3 regions of the Janthinobacterium sp. GW821-FHT03C08 genome follow, and region 1 is predicted to be linked to each of the others. Evidence: predicted binding sites of a transcription regulator. Region 1 holds the regulator's gene; each other region holds the start of a gene.

The links. Region 1 encodes HrcA, which represses chaperone genes, less so after heat shock. Its sites were predicted from a motif close to TTAGCACTCNNNNNNNNNGAGTGCTAA; they were not measured.
Region 2: a site for HrcA is predicted at 3,301-3,327, ahead of groES (co-chaperone GroES). Genes of this name have one in related genera too.
Region 3: a site for HrcA is predicted at 5,330-5,356, ahead of rpoH (RNA polymerase sigma factor RpoH). Genes of this name have one in related genera too.

Annotation. Positions count from the first base shown of each region.
Region 1 is NZ_JBWKUP010000003.1:122,072-129,081, forward strand. It holds gene AC07VL_RS05015 (hypothetical protein) at 40-621, opposite strand; gene AC07VL_RS05020 (hypothetical protein) at 658-1,257, opposite strand; gene AC07VL_RS05025 (HAD family hydrolase) at 1,504-2,229, shown strand; gene hrcA (heat-inducible transcriptional repressor HrcA) at 2,346-3,356, shown strand; gene fur (ferric iron uptake transcriptional regulator) at 3,399-3,830, opposite strand; gene AC07VL_RS05040 (outer membrane protein assembly factor BamE) at 4,026-4,655, shown strand; gene dapB (4-hydroxy-tetrahydrodipicolinate reductase) at 4,675-5,484, shown strand; gene AC07VL_RS05050 (barstar family protein) at 5,493-5,819, shown strand; gene AC07VL_RS05055 (CaiB/BaiF CoA transferase family protein) at 5,873-7,010, opposite strand, start outside.
Region 2 is NZ_JBWKUP010000001.1:78,992-86,001, reverse strand. It holds gene AC07VL_RS00410 (MFS transporter) at 1-361, shown strand, start outside; gene AC07VL_RS00405 (hypothetical protein) at 368-883, opposite strand; gene groL (chaperonin GroEL) at 1,069-2,718, opposite strand; gene groES (co-chaperone GroES) at 2,769-3,059, opposite strand; gene AC07VL_RS00390 (hypothetical protein) at 3,594-4,340, shown strand; gene AC07VL_RS00385 (DUF904 domain-containing protein) at 4,497-4,760, shown strand; gene AC07VL_RS00380 (cell division protein ZapA) at 4,760-5,071, shown strand; RNA gene ssrS (6S RNA) at 5,126-5,303, shown strand; gene AC07VL_RS00370 (EVE domain-containing protein) at 5,391-5,855, shown strand; gene lgt (prolipoprotein diacylglyceryl transferase) at 5,863-6,687, opposite strand; gene AC07VL_RS00360 (LysR family transcriptional regulator) at 6,767-7,010, opposite strand, start outside.
Region 3 is NZ_JBWKUP010000011.1:200,780-207,789, reverse strand. It holds gene AC07VL_RS17725 (NAD(P)/FAD-dependent oxidoreductase) at 1-1,072, opposite strand, end outside; gene AC07VL_RS17720 (MerR family transcriptional regulator) at 1,240-2,220, shown strand; gene ftsY (signal recognition particle-docking protein FtsY) at 2,375-3,442, shown strand; gene AC07VL_RS17710 (cell division ATP-binding protein FtsE) at 3,451-4,188, shown strand; gene ftsX (permease-like cell division protein FtsX) at 4,185-5,105, shown strand; gene rpoH (RNA polymerase sigma factor RpoH) at 5,521-6,414, shown strand; gene AC07VL_RS17695 (hypothetical protein) at 6,505-6,771, opposite strand; gene AC07VL_RS17690 (hypothetical protein) at 6,951-7,010, shown strand, end outside.

The DNA of each region.
Region 1 (7,010 bases):
TCTCCCTGGCAGCCGCGGCGCGGCTGCCATTCGTGCAGCTTAGCCTGGATTGCAGGCGATCTGTACCGTGGTGACGTTGGCGCCGCCCATGGTGCCCGTGCCGGTGCCAGGCTGCACGACGCACTTCAGGCCCGTTGGCTGGGTGAAGACGCTGATGCCGTAGGTGGCGCCATCGGCGACGGAGCCGCCCATGACAAAGGTCGTGGCATCCTTGGCCACCGTGGTTTGTGTGTTGCCGTTAATTAATACCAAGCCATCCGCCGTCAAGCCGCTGATCGAGCCGCCGAGGGTGTACACGTTTTGCGAGCAGGTCACCAGCGCCTGGATGCTCACATAGTGGCCCGCCGTACCGGTGCCGCCACTGACGCCGCAGCTCATGTGGGCAGGATTTTGCGTGACGGTGATGTCGTAGCTGGTGCCGTAATCGATGCGCTTGGCAAACGTGAAACTGGTGGCGCCGGCGCCGGGCGAGACGGTGTCGCCGCCATTGGTCAGGACCAGGCCATTATTGTTCAAGCCAGTGATGGTGCCGCTGACATCGTATGTGGCCTTGCCGCCGCAAGCAGCCAGCCCCAGGGTCAGCAGCAGCGCGGCGAATGGGCGCAGGAAGGATAACTTCATGTATTTCTCCAAAAAAATAGTGACGGAGCGCAGGGCTTAAGGCGCCGTGCAGTCGAGTGTGGCAGCCGTCGTGGCGGCGGAACCCATCGTGCCAACCGTATCGTGGCCGTCGGCGCTGGTGGAACCCTGGAAGCGGCACGTCAGGCCGGTTGGCTGGGTCCGTATGGAAATATTGTAGGGCGCGCCGTCGGCGATCGCCGGGAAGGTATAGGTGGTGCTGCCTTTCAAGGGGCTGGTGCCGTTGCTGCCAATTACCAAGGTCAGGCCGTCGGCGCTCAGGCCCGTGACCGTGCCGCTCAGGGCATAGGTGTTGGTCTGGCAGGTGACCGAGGCCGTGGTCACGGAGTAGCTCGATGCCTTGCCGCTGCCATTGGCGATGGTGCAGACGGCGCCTTTCGGCTGCTGCGCGATGGTGATGTCGTAGCGGTCGTCGGTACTGACCAGTTTGGTGAAGTAAAACGACGATGCGCCCGAGGTGACCGGCAACTCTTCCGAACCGTTTTTAAGAATCAGGCCGTCTTTTGCCAGGCCGTATACCTGGCCGCCCAGGTACAGATTGCCGCCGCTGCCACCGCAAGCTGCCAGTGTGACGGCGCAAGCCGCCGCCAGCATCGAGCGCAGGTACAAGTTTTTCATACATTCTCCAAAACGAATTAGGTAGGGTAGCGCAACGCGGACGCTGGCGCCGCATTGGAATGGCGCCTATTTTAGTCTATCTGGCAAGCGGATTGATCTTGCCTTGTATCTCCCTGTAACAATTTTTCGCCCAGAGGCGCCGGCCTGGCCCCATTTGCCCGGGGCATCGCCATGCCGGCGGCGGCGATCGGTGCGACAATAGAGGCACGCTGCGCACCGTGGCGCGCCATCTTTTTTGTGAATGCCATGCCCCTAGCCCCTGTCCCGCCTGCCGTGCCGCCGAAGGCCATCCTGTTCGACCTCGACGATACCCTGTGGCCCATCGCGCCCGTGATCGCCGCCGCCGAAACCCTGTTGCACGACTGGCTGGCCGCGCACGCGCCCAAAGTGGCCCAGCAGTTCTCCATCGAAGTGCTGCGCCAGCACCGTTTGGCCATGCTCAATGCGCAGCCGCATTTTCATGGCAACCTGATCGAACTGCGCCGCGCCGGCCTGCTGAGCGCTTTCGAAGCGGCGGGAGAGGACCCCGCCCTCGTCGATGGCGCCATCCGGCAATTCCTGGCCGCGCGCAACCGCGTCCAGCCGTTCGACGACGTCCTGCCTGGCCTGGCCTGGATGCGGCAGCGCATGCTGGTCGGCTCCATCTCGAACGGCAATGCGGATCTTGAAATTATCGGCCTGGCGCAGCATTTCAAGGTATCGATCGCGGCCAGCGATTTTGGCGTGGCCAAGCCCGATGCCAGCATCTTCCTGGCCGGCTGTGCCGCGCTGGGCGTGGCGCCGCACGAGGCTGTGTACGTGGGCGACGACCTGTATTTCGACGTGACGGGGGCGCAGGGGGCGGGCATGCGGGCCGTGTGGATGAACCGCAAGGGCAGCGATGCGCATCTGGCGGCCGGCGTGCGGCCCGACGCCATCTGCGCCAACTTTGACGAATTGCTGCTGTGGCTACGCCAGCAACTGGAAGATTGATCGCCGCCCGGCCGACGAACGTGCATAATAGGCGCTGTTGCTGCGCGTTCGGCCGCTTTCTTGGCCGCTTGCCTAAAAGAACACTTGCTTAAAGAATACTTGCTTAACTAATCATCATGCAACTCGATACACGTGCCCAAACCCTGCTGAAAGCCCTGGTCGAGCGATATATCGCCGACGGCCTGCCGGTCGGTTCGCGCGCCTTGTCGAAGATTTCCGGCCTCGACCTGTCGCCGGCCACCATCCGCAACATCATGGCCGACCTGGAAGAGCTCGGCTATGTGGCCAGCCCGCATACCTCGGCCGGACGCATCCCCACGCCGCGCGGCTACCGTATCTTTGTCGACACCTTGCTGACCGTCAAGCACCTGGACGAGCACCTGGTGGAATCGCCCCTGCGCCTGCAGACGCCGCAACGCACCATCGCCAATGCGGCGCAGATGCTGTCCTCGCTGTCGCAGTTTGCCGGGGTCGTGCTCAGTCCGCGCCGCGAATCCGTGTTCCAGCAGATCGAATTCCTGCGCCTGTCGGAAAAACGCATCCTGCTCGTCATCGTCGCCCCGGGCGGCGACGTGCAGAACCGTTTATTGCTGACGGAGGCCGACTACACGCCGGCGCAGCTGGTGCAGTCGGCCAACTACATCAACCAGAATTATGGCGGCCTGTCGTTCGATGCCGTGCGCGTGCGCCTGCAGGGCGAACTGCGCCAGTTGCGCGACGACATGGGCAGCCTGATGCAGGCTGCCGTGGAAGCGGGCAGCGAAGCGATGGCCGACCACAGCGACGACATGGTCATTTCCGGTGAGCGCAACCTGCTCAGCGTGAGCGACCTGTCATCGAACATGAGTTCGCTGCGCCAGATGTTCGACATGTTCGAGCAAAAGACGGGCCTGATGCAGCTGCTTGACGTGTCGAGCAAGGCGACGGGCGTGCAGATTTTCATCGGCGGCGAATCGAACCTCGTGCCGATGGATGAAATGAGCGTGGTGACGGCGCCGTATGAAGTCAACGGCAAGATCGTGGGAACGTTGGGAGTGATCGGGCCGACCCGCATGGCATACGAGCGGGTCATCCCGATTGTCGATATCACGGCGAAATTACTGTCGAACGCGCTGAGCCATCATTGATCGCCCTGCCGGCCTTTCCCTTGCGGATGCGGCCGGCACAGATCAGGCTGTTTTATGCGGGCAGGCCGTCTTGATGCAATTGCCGTAGATGGCCAGGGCGTGTTCGGCGATCTTGAAACCGCGTTCTTCCGCCACTTTTTGCTGGCGGATTTCGATGTCTTCGTCGAAGAATTCTTCGACCCGGCCACAATCGAGGCACACCAGATGGTCGTGGTGGGAACCTTCGTTGAGCTCGAAAATCGCCTTGCCGGTTTCAAAATGGTTGCGGTTAAGCAAGCCGGCTTGTTCGAATTGCGTCAGGACACGGTAGACAGTTGCCAAGCCGACATCCATATTGTCGGCCAGCAGAATCTTGTAGACGTCTTCCGCTGTCAGGTGGCGTACCGGGCTACTCTGGAAGATATCGAGTATCTTCAGCCGTGGCAGGGTCGCTTTCAGGCCGCTTGCCTTGAGATCACTAGGATTGTTACTCATGTTTGTTGCTCGTATGTGGGTCAGGTGCTTTATCATATAGCGTTTTAGCGGGGAGTGCCAAAATATGCATTTTTTGGCTGGCCGGTCACTCCTGGCGTTTTGTTCATCAAATTGAGGTCATTTATGCGCGTAACACCGGCTGTATTGCCATCTCTCTGGCACCGTCTTTCCTTTCGAGCCCCAGTCGTGGCAGGCATGGTCTGTGTTGCGCTGCTGGCGTCCGGCTGTGCCAGCCGCGGCATCCTCGGCGAAAAGCCGGCGGTGACGCTGAAGGAAGGCAAGGAAGTCGTCCCGGAACAGGGCGCGCAAACGACCACCGTCACGCCACTGCAGAAATTCATGTGGTTTTTCTCGCCCTACCGTCCTGACATTCAGCAAGGCAACTTTATCTCCGAAGAGATGCTGGCCCAGCTGAAAGTCGGCATGACGCGCGACCAGGTGCGCTTCATCCTCGGCACGTCGCTGCTGACCGATATCTTCCATGCCGACCGCTGGGATTATCCTTTCCGCCTGGCGCGGGGCAATGGCGAAACCACCAGCAGCCGCGTGATCGTGTTCTTTGACAAGGAGGGCAAGGTCGCCCGTTTCGAAGGCGGCAACTTGCCGACAGAGAAAGAATACATCGACCGCATCGCCGGCCCGTCGCCGTTCGCCAAGGTGGCCAAGGCCGATGTGCCAGCCGCTGCCGTGCCGTCGCCCGTGGCGCCCAGCGCCGTGCCGGTCCCGGCCGATGCCGCGCCCGCCATTCCTGTGAGCAAGCCTGAGGTGACCCCTGCGCCTGCCGCCGAAGCTGCACCGGCGCCCGCTGTCGAACCCACCAAATAAGTAGCTGTAAGAGAAAATAATGACTGAACTGAAAATTGCCATCGCTGGCGCCAGCGGCCGCATGGGCCATATCCTGATCGAAGCGGTCAGCAATGCGCCGGACGCCATCCTGGCAGGCGCCCTCGACCGCGCCGGTTCGCCGACGATCGGGCAGGATGCCGCTGCCTTCCTGGGCAAGCCGGCAGGCGTGCTGACGCAGTCCGACCTGGCCAAGGGCCTGGCGAACGCCGATTTCCTGATCGACTTCACGCGCCCCGAAGGCACCCTGGAGCACCTGGCGTATTGCGCCGAACACGGCATCAAGATGATCATCGGCACCACCGGTTTCGATGACGCGGGCAAGGCGGCCATTGCCGCCGCCGCCGAAAAGACGGCCATCATGTTCGCGCCGAACATGAGCGTGGGCGTGAATGTCACCATGAAACTGCTGGAACTGGCCGCAAAAAGCCTGTCCGAAGGCTACGACATCGAAATCATCGAAGCGCACCACCGCTACAAGGTCGATGCGCCATCGGGCACGGCCCTGCAGATGGGGGAAGTGGTGGCCGGCGCCCTGGGCCGCGACCTGAAGGAATGCGCCGTGTATGGCCGCGAAGGCGTGACGGGCGAACGCGATCCGTCGACCATCGGCTTTGCCACCATCCGTGGCGGCGATATCGTGGGCGACCATACGGTGCTGTTTGCCGGCATCGGCGAGCGCATCGAGATCAGCCACAAGTCGAGCAGCCGCGTCACCTACGCCCACGGCGCCCTGCGCGCCGCGCGTTTCCTGGCTGACAAGCCGACGGGCCTGTTCGACATGCAGGACGTGCTGTCGCTGAAGAACTGAGGAACGATATGGCCACTGCCATCCTGAATGGAAAAGAGATTACCGACGCAGCCAGCTTTCACGCGCAGTGCGTGCAAGCCTTCGGTTTTCCCGAGTTTTACGGCAACAGCATGGATGCCTGGGTCGATTGCCTCAGCTACCTGCGCGACGATGAAAACATGACGCAATTCCGTTTGAAGCCGAACGAAGTGCTGGACATCGTCGTGCAGGATGCGGAAAGCATGAAGGCGCAAGCGCCGGATGTGCTGGAAGAAATGACGTTCTGTATCGCCGGCATCAATGAGCGCTATGAGGATTATGGCGAAAAGCCGGCGCTGAAATTGACGCTGAAGTAACGCTGAAAACATAAAAAACGCCGGACAGTCTTGCCACTGCCCGGCGTTTTTCTTTAGACGACCTTGCGTTCGCGCAAACCATCGATCTGGCCGCCATCGAGGCCCAGCCATTGCTGCAACACCTCGTCCGTATGCTGTCCCAGCAAGGGCGGCGGCAGGCGGTATTGCACCGGCGAGCCGGACAGGCGCACGGGATTGGCCACCAGCGCCACCGTGCCTGCCGTCGGATGCGGCATCTCCACTTTCAAGCCGCGCGCCACCACTTGTGGGTCGGCAAAGACCTGGTCGATGCGGTTGACGGGGCCGCACGGCACGGCTTGCGCCTCGAAGGCGCTGATCCATTCGGCCGTCGTGCGCATGACCGTGGTCTGGCGCATCAGGGGGATCAGGGTCGCGCGGTGCGCCACGCGCTGCGGATTGGTGGCGAAACGTTCATCCTGCGCCCATTCCGGATGGCCGGCGACGGCGCAGAAGCGCGAAAACTGCCCGTCGTTGCCGATCGCCAGGATCATGTCGCCATCGGCCGTGGGAAAGTCTTGATATGGAACAATGTTCGGATGCGCATTGCCCATGCGCTGGGGCACTTTTCCCCCGCACAGATAGTTGGCGGCCTGGTTGCCCAGCGCCGCCACCTGCACGTCGAGCAGGGCCAGGTCGATATGCTGGCCCAGGCCAGAGCGTTCGCGTTCTGCCAGCGCCGCCTGCACGGCGATGGTGGCATACAGGCCCGTCATGATGTCCGTTTGCGCCACGCCCACTTTTTGCGGCCCGGCGCCCGGCTGGCCGTCGGGCACGCCCGTGATGCTCATCAGGCCGCCCATGCCCTGGATCAGGAAGTCGTAGCCGGCGCGCGCCGCGTACGGCCCGTCCTGGCCAAAGCCGGTAATCGAGCAATACACGAGGCGCGGGTTAAGCGCCAGCAAGCTGGCCGCATCGAGGCCGTATTGCTTCAAACCATCGAGCTTGAAATTTTCCAGCAGCACGTCCGATTCGGCGGCCAGCTGGCGCACCAGGGCTTGCCCTTCAGGCGCGGCCAGGTCGATGCACAGGGAGCGCTTGTTGCGGTTGGCGCACTGGAAATAGGCGGCCTCGGCCGTATCGCGGCCGTCTTCATCCTTCAAGTAGGGCGGGCCCCACGAGCGCGTGTCGTCGCCGCGTCCCGGTTGTTCAACCTTGACGACGTCGGCGCCC
Region 2 (7,010 bases), on a different contig from region 1:
CGCTTCCATCGTACCCATGCTGCTGGTCACGCACCTGCCCCAGCTGCCGCTGTGGGCGCTGATGCTGGCGTTTTCCCTGTTCATGGTGCTCGTGTCGGGCCGCACCATCCCGCTGCAGGCGCTGCTGACGACGATACCGGAGCCGCGCAAGCGGGGCGCTTTCCTCAGCGCCAATTCGGCCCTGCAAAGCCTGGGCAATGGTCTGGGTGCGTGGCTGGGCGGACTGACCCTGCAAACGGACGCGGCTGGTCACATCAGCGGCTATGGCATGAATGGCTGGCTGGCGGCGGGCTTGTCCCTGCTGACGGTGTGGTGGGTGGCGCGCGTGCGCGGCGCGGCGCCGCAGGGGGCGCCGGCGTAGGGGGAATTACTGCGTGGCGATGCGCTGCATGGGGGCGCTGTCCTGGCGCCAGCGCTCCAGGCTCAGCAGTTCGCCGCTGACGACGTCGTCGACGAGGATGCGCTTGCCGTCGGGCGTGACGACGAAGCTTTCCCAGCGGTGGGCCGCATCCGGCGTGCTTTCAAAAAAGCTCAGCTGATAGTAGGCGGCGCCATCGACGAGGCGCGTCTCCGGCGCCGTTTCCATCACGGCGCCATGGGCGCGGCCACCCGAGGCTTTTTCGATGTGCGCCGACCAGGCCTTGATCTCCGGCAAAGCCATCAGCGCATCGACGGCGCGCGCGCTGGCTGCCTCGGCGGCCGTGCCGTTGCTCGCCGCCGGGGCGCTGCCGCCGTGCCGGGCGGGCTGCTGATACAGGTAGAAGGCGCCGAGCCCGGCGGCCAGCAAGCCGGCCAGGATGCCGGCGATGATGGCGGTTTTGGAGGAAGAGGCGCGTGGCGGCATGGTATGGGGTGTTTCGGAAGGGTGGACGATGGCGGCCATGCTAAAGCAAAACGGGCAGGCGGGCAATCGTTGGAATTGCTGAAAAGTAAGACGAAAAAAAGCCACCTTCCGTGGAAGGTGGCTTTCGGGGCCGCCGGGAAGGCGCTGGCAGCTTTTGGCCTGCCAGCCCTGTCCCGGCGTATGCGGCCAGGTGCGCCGTCGCCTGCGCGACTGGCCGCAGGACATTACATCATGCCGTCCATGCCGCCCATGCCGCCCATACCACCCATGCCGCCGCCCATGCCGCCGGCTGCCTTGTCGTCAGCGATTTCGCAGACCATGCAGTCGGTCGTCAGCATCAGCGAAGCGATCGAAGCGGCGTTTTGCAGCGCCGAACGGGTCACTTTGGCTGGGTCCAGGACGCCCATTTCCACCATGTCGCCATACGTGCCGTTGGCAGCGTTGTAGCCGTAGTTGCCGGAGCCGGCCAGTACGGCTGCCACGACGACCGACGCTTCTTCGCCAGCGTTTTGCACGATCATGCGCAGTGGCTCTTCCATGGCGCGCAGGACGATCTTGATGCCGGCGTCCTGGTCAGGATTGTCGCCCTTGATCGCGATGTTGGCGCGTGCGCGCAGCAGGGCTACGCCGCCGCCTGGCACGATGCCTTCTTCCACGGCAGCGCGGGTAGCGTGCAGTGCATCTTCAACGCGGGCTTTTTTCTCTTTCATTTCGACTTCGGTGGCTGCGCCAACCTTGATCACGGCAACGCCGCCAGCCAGTTTGGCCACGCGCTCTTGCAGTTTTTCACGGTCGTAGTCCGAGGTCGCTTCTTCGATCTGGACACGCACTTGTTTCACGCGTGCTTCGATCGAGGCAGCTTCGCCGGCGCCATCGATGACGATGGTGTTTTCCTTGCCCACTTCGATGCGCTTTGCCTGGCCCAGTTCGGCCAGGGTCACTTTTTCCAGGGTCAGGCCGACTTCTTCAGCGATCACCTGGCCGCCCGTCAGGACAGCGATGTCTTCCAGCATGGCTTTGCGGCGGTCGCCGAAGCCTGGTGCTTTCACTGCGCAGGTTTTCAGGATGCCGCGGATGTTGTTCACCACCAGGGTCGCCAGCGCTTCGCCTTCGATGTCTTCGGCGATGATCAGCAGTGGACGGCCGGCTTTCGCGACTTGTTCCAGTACCGGCAGCAGGTCACGGATGTTCGAGATTTTCTTGTCGCACAGCAGCACGAATGGGCTGTCCAGAACGGCAACTTGCTTCTCTTGGTTGTTGATGAAGTAAGGCGACAGGTAGCCGCGGTCGAACTGCATGCCTTCCACGATGTCCAGCTCGTCGTTCAGCGACTTGCCGTCTTCAACGGTGATGACGCCTTCCTTGCCGACTTTTTCCATCGCTTCAGCGATACGCTCGCCGATCGAGTAGTCCGAGTTCGCCGAGATCGCGCCAACCTGGGCGATTTCCTTGGTGGTGGTGCAAGGACGGGCGATTTTCGCCAGTTCTTCCACGGTGGCGGCAACGGCCTTGTCGATACCGCGCTTCAGGTCCATCGGGTTCATGCCGGCGGCAACGAACTTCATGCCTTCGCGCACGATGGCTTGTGCCAGCACGGTGGCGGTGGTGGTGCCGTCGCCGGCGTTGTCGCTGGTGCGGGAAGCAACTTCCTTGACCATTTGCGCGCCCATGTTCATGAGCTTGTCTTTGAGTTCAACTTCTTTCGCTACCGATACACCATCCTTGGTGACGGTAGGGGCGCCGAACGAGCGCTCCAGGACCACGTTGCGGCCTTTCGGGCCCAGGGTGACTTTGACTGCGTTGGCGAGGATATTGACGCCTTCGACCATCTTGGCGCGCGCTGCGTCGCCGAATACTACTTCTTTAGCTGCCATGTTCAATTCTCCAGAAATTTCGGAATGAGTTATCTAAAACGTGGAAACAATTACTTGACGACGATCGCCATGATGTCTTCTTCGCGCATGACCAGCAGCTCATCGCCGTCAACCTTGACGGTTTGGCCAGCGTACTTGCCGAACAGGACGCGGTCGCCCACTTTGACATCCAGAGGACGGACTTTGCCGTCGTCGAGAATCTTGCCATTGCCTACGGCAAGGACTTCGCCTTGATCCGGTTTTTCAGCAGCTGCATCAGGAATGATGAGGCCGGACGCAGTCTTGGTTTCCTGGTCGAGGCGTTTGACGATGACGCGATCGTTCAATGGGCGCAGATTCATACAAAACTCCTTAAAGTTCAATGGATAAGTGTTGCTGAATGAAGACATGCCTGGCACAGCGCCAGGCGTGCTTTCAATGGCCGCCGTTGAAAACGGCCCGCAACGGTCAAGCAAACCCCCGGTCATCGTGCGCCCGCTGGCGCCAGGCAGTGGTGCATCGCGGCGTCGCCCGCCGCGTAGCGTTCCCTGCTGTTGCCTGACAAGCACCATCATTTCCTGAGGATTGCTACGAAAGAGTTTGTTAGCACTCTCTACTAACGAGTGCTAATTATAGGGACGGTAGGGGGCAACTTCAAGGGCTTATTCGAAGGGAACATAAGCTTGGAAGAACTGTGCAGCCTGCATTCGCACAAGGTTTGCGCTGTGACAAGCCTTGTCCCCGGGCGTCAGCAGTAAACCTGACTCTAGCATGCTTGCCGGCAGGGGGCTGTTCCTGTACGCAAGGGTAACGGAGTTTTGCTATGGAATTTGATAAGATGATTGTAATTGCATATCAAACATCGCCTTATCCCCTTATCCGTTAGAAAGAACGCCATGCCTTCCCTGTTCCACGTTTCCGCGCCGCGCCTGCTGGCCGCCTGCACCCTCGGCTTCGCCCTGCTGGGCAATGCCGCCGCGCAACCCCGCACCATCGCCGACGAGATCACGGTCGCGGCCCTGACGCCGCTGGAAAAGGAAATGCTGCTGAACGACCTGTTCAATGACCTCAACAAGGACGATGACGACCAGGAAGCGCACCTGTGGGACAACGGCGGCGACAGCGGCGTGCTGGTGAAGGTCACGTATAACTTCAGCAATTCCGGCATGACGGAGCACAGCCTGAAGGCGCACATGTGCCGCGACCTGAAATTCGTCGTCACGGCGGCCGGTAAAACGCAGGACCTGAGCCGGCGCACCTGCTCGCAGAGCAGCGGCAAGTGGGATGTGCAGGGCAAGGACGCGGCGCCCGTCGCGTATCCGCCCTTCCTGTCGGACGTGACGGTGGCCGCGCTGAATGCGCAGGAGCGGGCCGCGCTGCTGAAGGCGGCCGTGCGCACCCTGAAGGATGAAGAGGATGGCAAGAGCCGCCAGTGGAGCAACAAGGGACTGGGCAATGCGGCGCCGCTGGCAGTGCGCCTGACGCCCTCGGGGACGGACGCCAAGCCTGGCAGCTACCGCCAGACTTGCCGCGACTTGACGATGGTGCTTGACGGCAAGGGCGGACAACAGACGCTGGTGCGCCGTTCTTGCGAAAACCGCTATGGCGGACTGGATATCGAACCCGATTACGTCGACGAGTAACACGCTGCCATCGCGGCGCCGGCAGATGCGCGCACTTGGCGAAAAGCGCCGGAAAAAGTGTGTATTGTCCGCCAACTGCCCTGCATTGATGTAAATATGTGTGACAGCGGCGTGATTCGATTGACGCCCATGGAGCGTCCGCCCTATAGTGGCGGGATGATTTCCGAATTCAACGAATTATCCGACAAAATAGGCCTGCTGGCCGAAATGACCCATGCGCTGCGTCGTGAAAACGCGCAATTGCGCAAGGACAATGCCGCGCTGTCCGCCGACAATGCGCAGTACGTGCAGCGCATGCGCGAGGCGCAGGAGCGGGTGGAAGCCTTGCTGGAAAAAATCCCGGAACTGGTGCAGGCTGGCCTGGAGCAAGCCGCCTCGGAAGCCGGTGCCTACAGTGCCGAGAACGGGAAGGAAGCGTAATGCCGCGTGTCGATGTCAATATCATGGGCCAGGCCTACAGCATGGTGTGCCGCGATGGCGAAGAGCGCGCGCTGCGCGAAGCGGCGATCTATCTCGACAGCAAGATGAAAGCCATCCGCGACGCGGGCAAGGTCAAGGGCAATGACCGCATCGCCGTGCTGGCCGCCCTGGGCGTGGCGGCAGAGTTTCTCTCCGTGAAGTCGCCGCAAGGGCCGCTGTCGGAATTGACCATCCTGGAAGTGAAGCAGAAAATCTCGGCCATGCACACCGTCCTGGACAGCGCATTGACGCCCCAGGAAAACCTTTTTTAGGCGGGCACGGTACGATTTGTCTTTGCGATGCGCGGACTAAGGAGTAAACTTGCGTCTACCCTGCGGTGTTCGCGATTGCCATATATTCCTTGAACCATTTATGCGCATCGGTTGCGAATTTTGTTTGATGGGAGTGAGCGTCGCTCGTTCGACGAACCCGAAATTGAACTAACGTGACCACCTTGAACCGTTTGGTTCGGGATGCCGGCATAGCGGCACAGGCGGGGCCCAATTTGCAGTACAAAAAACGGTTGCAGCATCAGCATGCGCAGCCGTTTTTTTACGCCTGTCGCTTTGACTATCTGACCTGGGGAATGCAATGACACAGTACTGGCTGATGAAATCGGAACCCGATGAAGTGAGCATCGACGACCTGATGGCCGCGCCCGGGCACACCCTGCCGTGGTTTGGCGTGCGCAACTACCAGGCGCGCAACTTCATGCGCGATGGCATGCAGGTGGGCGACGGCGTGCTGTTCTACCACTCCAGCTGCCCGCAGCCGGGCGTGGCGGGCGTGGCCGAAGTGGCCAGCACGGCGTATCCCGATCACAGCCAGTTTGAAGAGGGGGGAAAGTATTTCGACCCGAAGGCCACGCCTGAGCAGCCGCGCTGGATCAGCGTCGACGTGCGGGGCGTGAAGAAGACGGCGCTGCTGCCCCTGTCCGAGATGCGCCAGATGCCGGAACTGGAAGACATGCTGCTGCTCAAGAAGGGCAGCCGGCTGTCCATCACGCCGGTGACGCCGGCGCAATGGAAAGTGATTACAAGCAAACTACTGGGCTGATCGCCCTTCAGGCCGCGCGCGCCTTGGTGGGCGGCGTGCCCATCACCTGGCTCTTGTACGCCCACACGAGCAGCACGATGGCGCCCACGATCATCGGCAGGGACAGCATCTGGCCCGACGTGATCGGCACGCCCAGCCACACGACTTCCCAGTCCGGCGTGCGGAAGTATTCCGTGAAGAAGCGCGCGCAGCCGTACAGCAGGGTGAACATGGCGCCCACGGCCATGCGGGGGCGCTGCTTGCGCGCATACAGCCACAGGATGATGAATACCAAAATGCCATCGACCAGCATCTGGTAGATGGGCGACGGGTGCACGGGATACGGAATGCCCGGCCATTGCATGGCCCACGGCAGGGTTTCCGGCGCGATGCGGCCCGGCAGTTCGGCATTGATGAAGTTGCCCAGGCGGCCGGCTGCGTAGCCGAGCGGCACCAGTGGCGCGATGAAGTCGAGCACGTCGAACAGGTTGCGGCCCGCCTTGCGGCTCCACAGGTACATGGCCAGGATGACGCCGAGGAAGCCGCCATGGAAGGACATGCCGCCATGCCAGACCATGAAGATCTCGAGCGGATTGTGCATGAAATATTCGGGACGGTAGAACAGCACTTCGCCCAGGCGTCCGCCGATCACCACGCCCAGCATGCCGTAGAACAGCATGTCGTCGAGATCCTCCTTCTGCCAGCCCAGCCTGGCGATATGCGGCTGCTTGATGCGCACCCGGCCCAGGATAATGAACAGGGCAAAGGCCAGCACGTACATCAGGCCGTACCAGTGCACGGCGAGCGGGCCGATCTGGATGGCTATCGGATTGGGCATCGGGTGTATCAGCATGGAGTTTCTTTCTTTATTTAAAGCCAAGGTTGCGTAGTATGGGGGCGCCAGCGCTTTTTTGCCTTAGCGGCCACTTAATTTATTGACCAGCATCGCTTATCTGCTGGCGCAGCAGCGCCAGAAAGCCTTGCAGCACGGCCGACGGATTGTCGCGGCGCCAGGCCAGGCCCGTTTCCACCAGCGGGGTGGCGTCCTGCAGCGGCCTGTATTCTACGCCCGGGCGCATCAGATTCGATACCGATTGTGGCACAAGCGCGATGCCCATGCCAGCCGAGACGAGGCTGACGATGGTCTGCATCTGGATGGCTTCCTGGCCGATCTGC
Region 3 (7,010 bases), on a different contig from region 1:
GATTGAGCGACACGAGGACGGGGGTGCTGAACGGCAAGGGTTGCAACTGGTTCAGCAAATAATGCACGCACACTTGCGGCGCCTCGCCGTCCTGCGCCGCGCGGCCCTGGTAATTCCAGGCCGACCAGGCCTTGCGGCGCTGCGGCAGGCAGGCAGCGTCCGTGTGCAGCACGGCCCGGTTGGGCTGGTAGCGCACGGCTTCGAGCACTTGCCGCTCCTCGTCGCGCAAATCGGCCAGCAGGGCCAGCGACTGGTCGCTGTGGCAGGCCAGCACGACATGGTCGGCATGCTCGACGCCGGCCGCCGTGTGCAGCTCGACCATGCGCGCTCCGCCCTGCGGCTGGCGCCGCACGGCCAGCACGGGACAGGCCAGGCGCTGCTGCGGGATACCTGCCAGCAATTTCTCCACGTACACACGCGAGCCGCCCCGCACCGTGCGCCACTGTGGCCGGTCATTGACCTGCAGCAAACCGTGGTTGTGGCAGAAGCGGATGAAGGTGGCGAGAGGAAAGGCCAGCATCTGGCGCGCCGGGCACGACCAGATGCAGGCAGCCATCGGCAACAGATACCAGTGGCGAAATTCCTCGCCATAGCCGTGCAGGTCGAGAAACTCGCCCAGCGACTGGGCCGGCGCCGGCACGGCGGCCATGGCCAGGGCGCTGGCCTGGCGGTTGAAGCGCAGGATGTCGCGCAGCATGCGCAAGAAGGCGGGGCGCAGCAGGTTGCTGCGCTGGGTAAACACGGTATCGAAATTGGCGCCCGCCCATTCCAGCACGCGGGCATCGGGCGACGTTCCCATGGGCATCTTCACGGAAAACGACATGTCGCTGTCGGCCGCTTCGACACCGAGTTCATCGAACAGCTGCACCAGATTCGGATAGGTGGCGTGGTTAAACACGAGAAAACCCGTGTCGACGCCATGCGTGACGCCATCGAGCGTGACATCCACCGTGTGGCTGTGGCCGCCGAAATAATCGCCCGCCTCATACAGGGTGACATCCTGGCCCGCCTGCGCCAGGCGATACGCACACGACAATCCTGCAATTCCCGCACCGACGACCGCAATTTTCATGAGTACACCTGTATTGAGTTTGTCCTGGACAAAACGAGCATCACGGATAATCGATGAAATACTGATTCATGTCAATGATTGCTCCCTTGCCGTTCACAAACTTATACGCCGGCCATTTCCAATCGGATTCAGCTATTTGGTCCGGGGCGACGGAAGGCGTAAAATGCATGCCACGTTCTTCCGCAAGCGAGCAAAGCCACCCTGGTATGGATACTGACCTGCAACCTACTTCCGCCTTCAGCATCAGCGATGTCGAACGCGACACCGGGCTGGCCAAGGAAACCTTGCGTGTCTGGGAACGGCGCTACGCCTTTCCCCAGCCGCAGCGCGACGCCTTTGGCGAACGCTGCTATCCAGCCGAGCAGGTGCAAAAACTGCGCATGGTCAAGCACCTGCTGGACCTGGGCTTTCGCCCGGGTAAAATCATGCAGCACAGCACCCTCCAGCTGCAGCAGCTGGCCAGTGCGGGCAGCGCGGCGCCGTCCTCGCCACAACCGCAACTGGCGCACTACCTGGCCCTGTGCCGCGGCCACCAGATGGCGGAATTGGGCGACGCCCTGCGCCAGGCGCTGGCCGTGCTGGGTCTGAAATCGTTCACCATCGACGTCATCGCCCCCCTCACCGGCATGGTGGGCGAGGCGTGGGCCTGCGGCGAGCTGGCCGTGTACGAGGAACACCTGTATAGCGAAACCCTGCAGACGGTGATGCGCCACGCGATTTTTTCATTGCCGCAGCAAAGCAGCCCCAGCACGCGTACGCCGCGCATCGTCCTCAGCACCCTGCCGCAGGAACGCCATGGCCTGGGCCTGCTGATGGCCGAGGCGCTGTGCGCAGCGGCCGGCGCGCACTGCATGTCGCTGGGCGTGGAAACCCCGCTGACGGACATCGTCGCGGCCGCGCGCGCGCAGCGGGCCGATATCGTGGCGCTGTCGTTTTCCAGCGCCAGCAAGCAAAGGCAGACGCGCGACAGCCTGCAGCAGCTGCATGCAAGCTTGCCTCCAAGCATGGAATTGTGGGCCGGCGGACGCAGCCCCGCCCTGTCGCGCCGCCCGCCACCCTTCCTGCACGTGCTGGACTTGCGGCAAGTCGAGGAAAGCATCGCCGACTGGCGCCGCCGCCATCAGATGGATGCCCTGCAAACCCATTAAACGCGAGGGAACTGCGGCGATCTCCGTGGATACCCGCGCAATGTTGCCAATCGAACAGTAAAGCATGAAGCGCCGGGCGCGCTCTGGTAGAATAGCCGGATCAACAGTGTCCGGCGCCGCCGGGCCTAAGGTCAGCACCCGCCACCACACATCCATGTTTAGTTTCTTCAAGAAAAAACCCGTCGCCCCCGAGGCCGCGCCAGCCGAGCCCCTCGTCCCTCCCGCCGCCACGCCGCCTGCCGCGCCAGCATCCGCTGCACCGGCCGCGCCATTGACTGGCGCGCCGGCCGAAGTCGTGCCCGTGATCGTGGCCGCCGAACCCGAGAAAAGATCGTGGATGACGCGCCTGAAGGCGGGCCTCTCCAAAACCTCGAACACCCTGTCCGTGCTGTTCGTCGGCGCGAAGATCGACGAGGCCCTGTACGAGGAGCTGGAAGCGGCGCTGCTGATGTCCGACGCGGGCATCGACGCCACCGAGTTCCTGCTCACGGAACTGAAGAAAAAGGTCAAGGAAGACAAGTTGCTCGACGCCGCCGCCGTCAAGGCCGCCCTGAAAGTGCTGCTCATCGACCTCTTGCTACCGCTGGAAAAGCGCTTCGAGCTGGGCCGCCACAAGCCGCTGGTGATGATGATTTCCGGCGTGAATGGCGCCGGCAAGACCACCACCATCGGCAAGCTGGCCAAGCACATGCAGTCGAACAAGCAGTCCGTGCTGCTGGCCGCCGGCGACACCTTCCGCGCCGCCGCGCGCGAGCAGCTGATGGTGTGGGGCGAGCGCAACAACGTCACCGTGATTTCCCAGGAATCGGGCGACCCGGCCGCCGTGGCCTACGACTCGGTGCAGTCGGCCAAGGCGCGCGGCATCGACGTGGTCATGGTCGACACGGCGGGCCGCCTGCCGACGCAGTTGCACCTGATGGAAGAATTGAAGAAAATCAAGCGCGTGATCGGCAAGGGCATGGATGGCGCGCCGCATGAAACCCTGCTCGTCATCGACGGCAACACGGGCCAGAACGCCTTGACCCAGGTCAAGGCCTTCGACGATGCCCTGCAGCTGAGCGGCCTGGTGATCACCAAGCTGGACGGCACCGCCAAGGGCGGCGTGCTGGCGGCGATTGCCCGCGTGCGCCCCGTGCCCGTGTATTTCATCGGCATCGGTGAGAAAATTGAAGACTTGCAGCCCTTCGTGGCTGCCGAATTTGTCGAAGCGCTGCTCGGATAAGCCCCTACATGATTGAATTTCAGCACGTCTCCAAGCAATACACCTCCGACGCAGTGGCGCTCAGCGACATTTCGCTGAATATTGCCAAGGGCGAGCTGGTCTTCCTGGCCGGCCCGTCCGGCGCCGGCAAATCCACCTTGCTGAAAATGATCGCCGCCATGGAACGCCCCACGTCGGGCAAGCTGATCGTCAATGGGCAGGACATGGCCAAGCTCAAGCCGGCCGGCGTGCCCTTCCTGCGCCGCAACATGGGCCTGATCTTCCAGCAGCAGAAACTGCTCAACGACCGCTCCATCCTGGCCAACGTCATGCTGCCGCTGCTGGTGGTCGGCGCGCATAAAGTGGCCGCCGAGCAGCGCGCGCGCGCCGCGCTGGACAAGGTGGGCCTGCTCGACCGCGCCCTCGCGCGCCCGCTGTCGCTGTCGGGCGGCGAGCAGCAGCGCGTGTCGATCGCGCGCGCCATCGTCAACCGGCCGCAGATCATCCTGGCCGACGAACCGACGGCCAATCTGGACCGCGCCAGCGCCGACAAGGTGCTCGATGCCCTGAAGGCCTTCCATTCCGTGGGCGTGACCTGCCTTATTTCCAGCCATGACGAACAGATGCTCGACGCCGCCGCCCGCGTGATCCACCTGAAGAACGGCCAGCTGGTCGCCATCGACAAGGCCACGCAGGCGCCCGTGTTCGCCCCGCCCGACCCCGATTTCGCGCCCGGCGTGGATGATGGCGAAGGAGAACGCGCATGAGGGGCTGGTTCCGTCAACACCGCTTCGCGCTCGGTTCGGCGCTGATCCACCTGCGCAAGTCGCCGGGCGGCTTTTTATTGAACGTCGTCGTCGTCGCCATCGCCCTGTCGCTGCCGTTCGCCGGCTTGACCATGCTCGACAATGTGCGCCCCATGTCGGAACAGATGTCGGTCGACCCGGAAATCAGCGTCTTCCTGAAGATCGACACGCCGCGCGAGCAGGCCGTGGCGCTGGCTGGCGAGATGCGCAAGATCGTGCACGACCAGAAGGCGAAGATCGTCTTCATCCCGCGCGAACAGGCGCTCGACACCCTGAAGAACAAGAACGGCCTGGCCGACGTGCTCAGCACCCTGGGCGACAATCCCCTGCCCGACAGCTATGTGCTGAAACTCGATGCCTTCAACAGCGCCAGCGAAGCGCAGGACGTCGATGCGGTGGCGGAACAGCTGCGCCACCTGCCCGGCGTGGAATCGGCGCAAGTCGATTCGGCCTGGGTCAAGCGCCTGGCGGCCCTGCTGGGCGTGCTGCGCCTGGTGCTGCTATTGCTGGCCATTACCCTGGGCGTGGCCGTCATCGCCGTGGTCTTCAATACCATCCGCCTGCAGGTGATGCAGCAGCGCGATGAAATCAGCATCTCGAAACTGATCGGCGCCACCGACACTTTCATCCACCGCCCCTTCTATTACACGGGCGCCCTGCTGGGCCTGTGCGCGGGCGCGCTGGCCCTCGGTGCCGTGGCGCTGGCCTTGCAGCCGCTCAATACCGCGATCGCCGAGTTTGCCCGCCTGTATGCATCTGAATTCCAGCTGGTGCCGCTGGCGCCCCTGCCGATGGCTGGCTTGCTGGCCCTGAGCGCCGGCCTGGGCCTGATCGGCGCCTTCCTCTGCGTGCAGCGCCACCTGGCGCGCCTGAACTGACCTTCCCTCCCATGGCGGCGCCTGCGGTGCCGCCATGCGCCCCCCCATCTGCTGTTATCTTGATATTTAGCAAGTATTCTTAAGGCTCGCTTCAGCCAGAGGCCGTAGACTGGCCATGTTGTCGTGAAGCGGCCTGCAGTGCTGTTCAGATCGCTGTTCAGACATATTTATCAAGCATTCATTCGCCATAGTATTTAGGCTATCAAGACGATTAAATGTGCCGATTGGCACTCTCAAGCAGAGAGTGCTAATATAGGGACATACCAAGGCAGAACCGCCATGGACGCCAGATGAAGATGGTGCCGCGATCTGCAAAGTGCAAGACCGAATACGCAAAACAGAACAGACAATCGGGCCACGTCGGGTGATGTGGCCAACTGGAACACAGCAAGACTACGAGGGAGAAAACATGACTATGATGTCCGCAACATCCGCATTGGTTCCGACCAAAAGTAATGCGCTGGGCCTCGGGTTCACTGGCAATCTGGGCAATATCGACGCCTATATTTCGGCCGTGAATCGTCTGCCCATGTTGACCCACGACGAAGAAATTTCGCTGGCGAAACGCCTGCGTGAAAAAAATGACCTGGCCGCCGCGCAAGAGCTGGTGCTGTCGCACCTGCGCCTGGTGGTCTCGATTGCCCGCGGCTATCTGGGCTATGGCTTGCCGCACGCCGACCTGATTCAGGAAGGCAATATCGGCTTGATGAAAGCCGTGAAACGCTTCGATCCGGACCAGGGCGTGCGCCTGGTGTCGTACGCCATGCACTGGGTGAAAGCCGAGATGCATGAGTACATCCTGAAAAACTGGCGCCTGGTCAAGGTCGCGACGACGAAGGCGCAGCGCAAGCTGTTCTTCAATCTGCGCAGCCACAAGACGGGCCTGGACGCGATGACGCCGAAGCAGATCGATGCGCTGGCCAAGCTGCTCGACGTGAAGCGCGAAGAAGTGATCGAGATGGAAACGCGCTTGAGCGGCCGCGACATCGCGCTGGAATCGCCGACCGACGATGAAGACGACAAGTTTTCGCCGATCGCCTACCTGTCGTCGGAGCAGAGCGAGCCGACCAAGGTGCTGGAAGCGGAACAAGTGACGCGCTTGCAATCGGAAGGCCTGGAAACGGCACTGTCCAAGCTGGACGCCCGTTCGCGCCGCATCATCGAAGCGCGCTGGCTGGCCAACGACGACGGTTCCGGCGCCACCCTGCACGCGCTGGCAGAAGAGTTCGGCGTATCGGCCGAACGCATTCGCCAGATCGAAGTGGCGGCGCTGAAGAAAATGAAGGGCGCCCTGGCGGCCTACGTGTAATCGCAAGCCATGCCGCAATGCAAAAGGCGCCGCAAGGCGCCTTTTAGTTTTGAATCTTGATGTTTATCAACAGATAAACATTGTCGGCCCTTACGCTGCAGCCAAGCCCTTGGTGATCAGTTCGGCAACGACGTCATTCAGATCCGCGCCGCGCTCCTTGGCGATGGTCTGCAATTGCAACACCAGATCGCTGTTCAGCTTGACGGCGAACGGCACCAGGCCCAGGGCCTGATCGCGCTTGCGCTGCTCGCGGCGGTCGACGACCACCGCTTCCTTACCGAATGCACCGGCGCCGGGAACATGCATCTTTCCCATCAGTTTCTTGGCATCGCTTTTGGCCAGGTCGGTTTTTTTCATGGTTGTTTCCTGATTTTCAAAACAGCCATTCTACGCAGTAATCGGCGCGCCGCGTGGCCGGCACGTCAATTCATCCGCAGCGCGCCAGGAGTGCGCCGGAAAAATATCATTTTGTTATTATCATTTTCATCCCACGCGTGGATGCCACGCCGGGGACGCGCCATCTGAAAGGAAAAAACATGCATTACCTCCATGACTCGTATCGCCGCTTGTTCCTGCCCCTGCTCATCGCCTGCCTG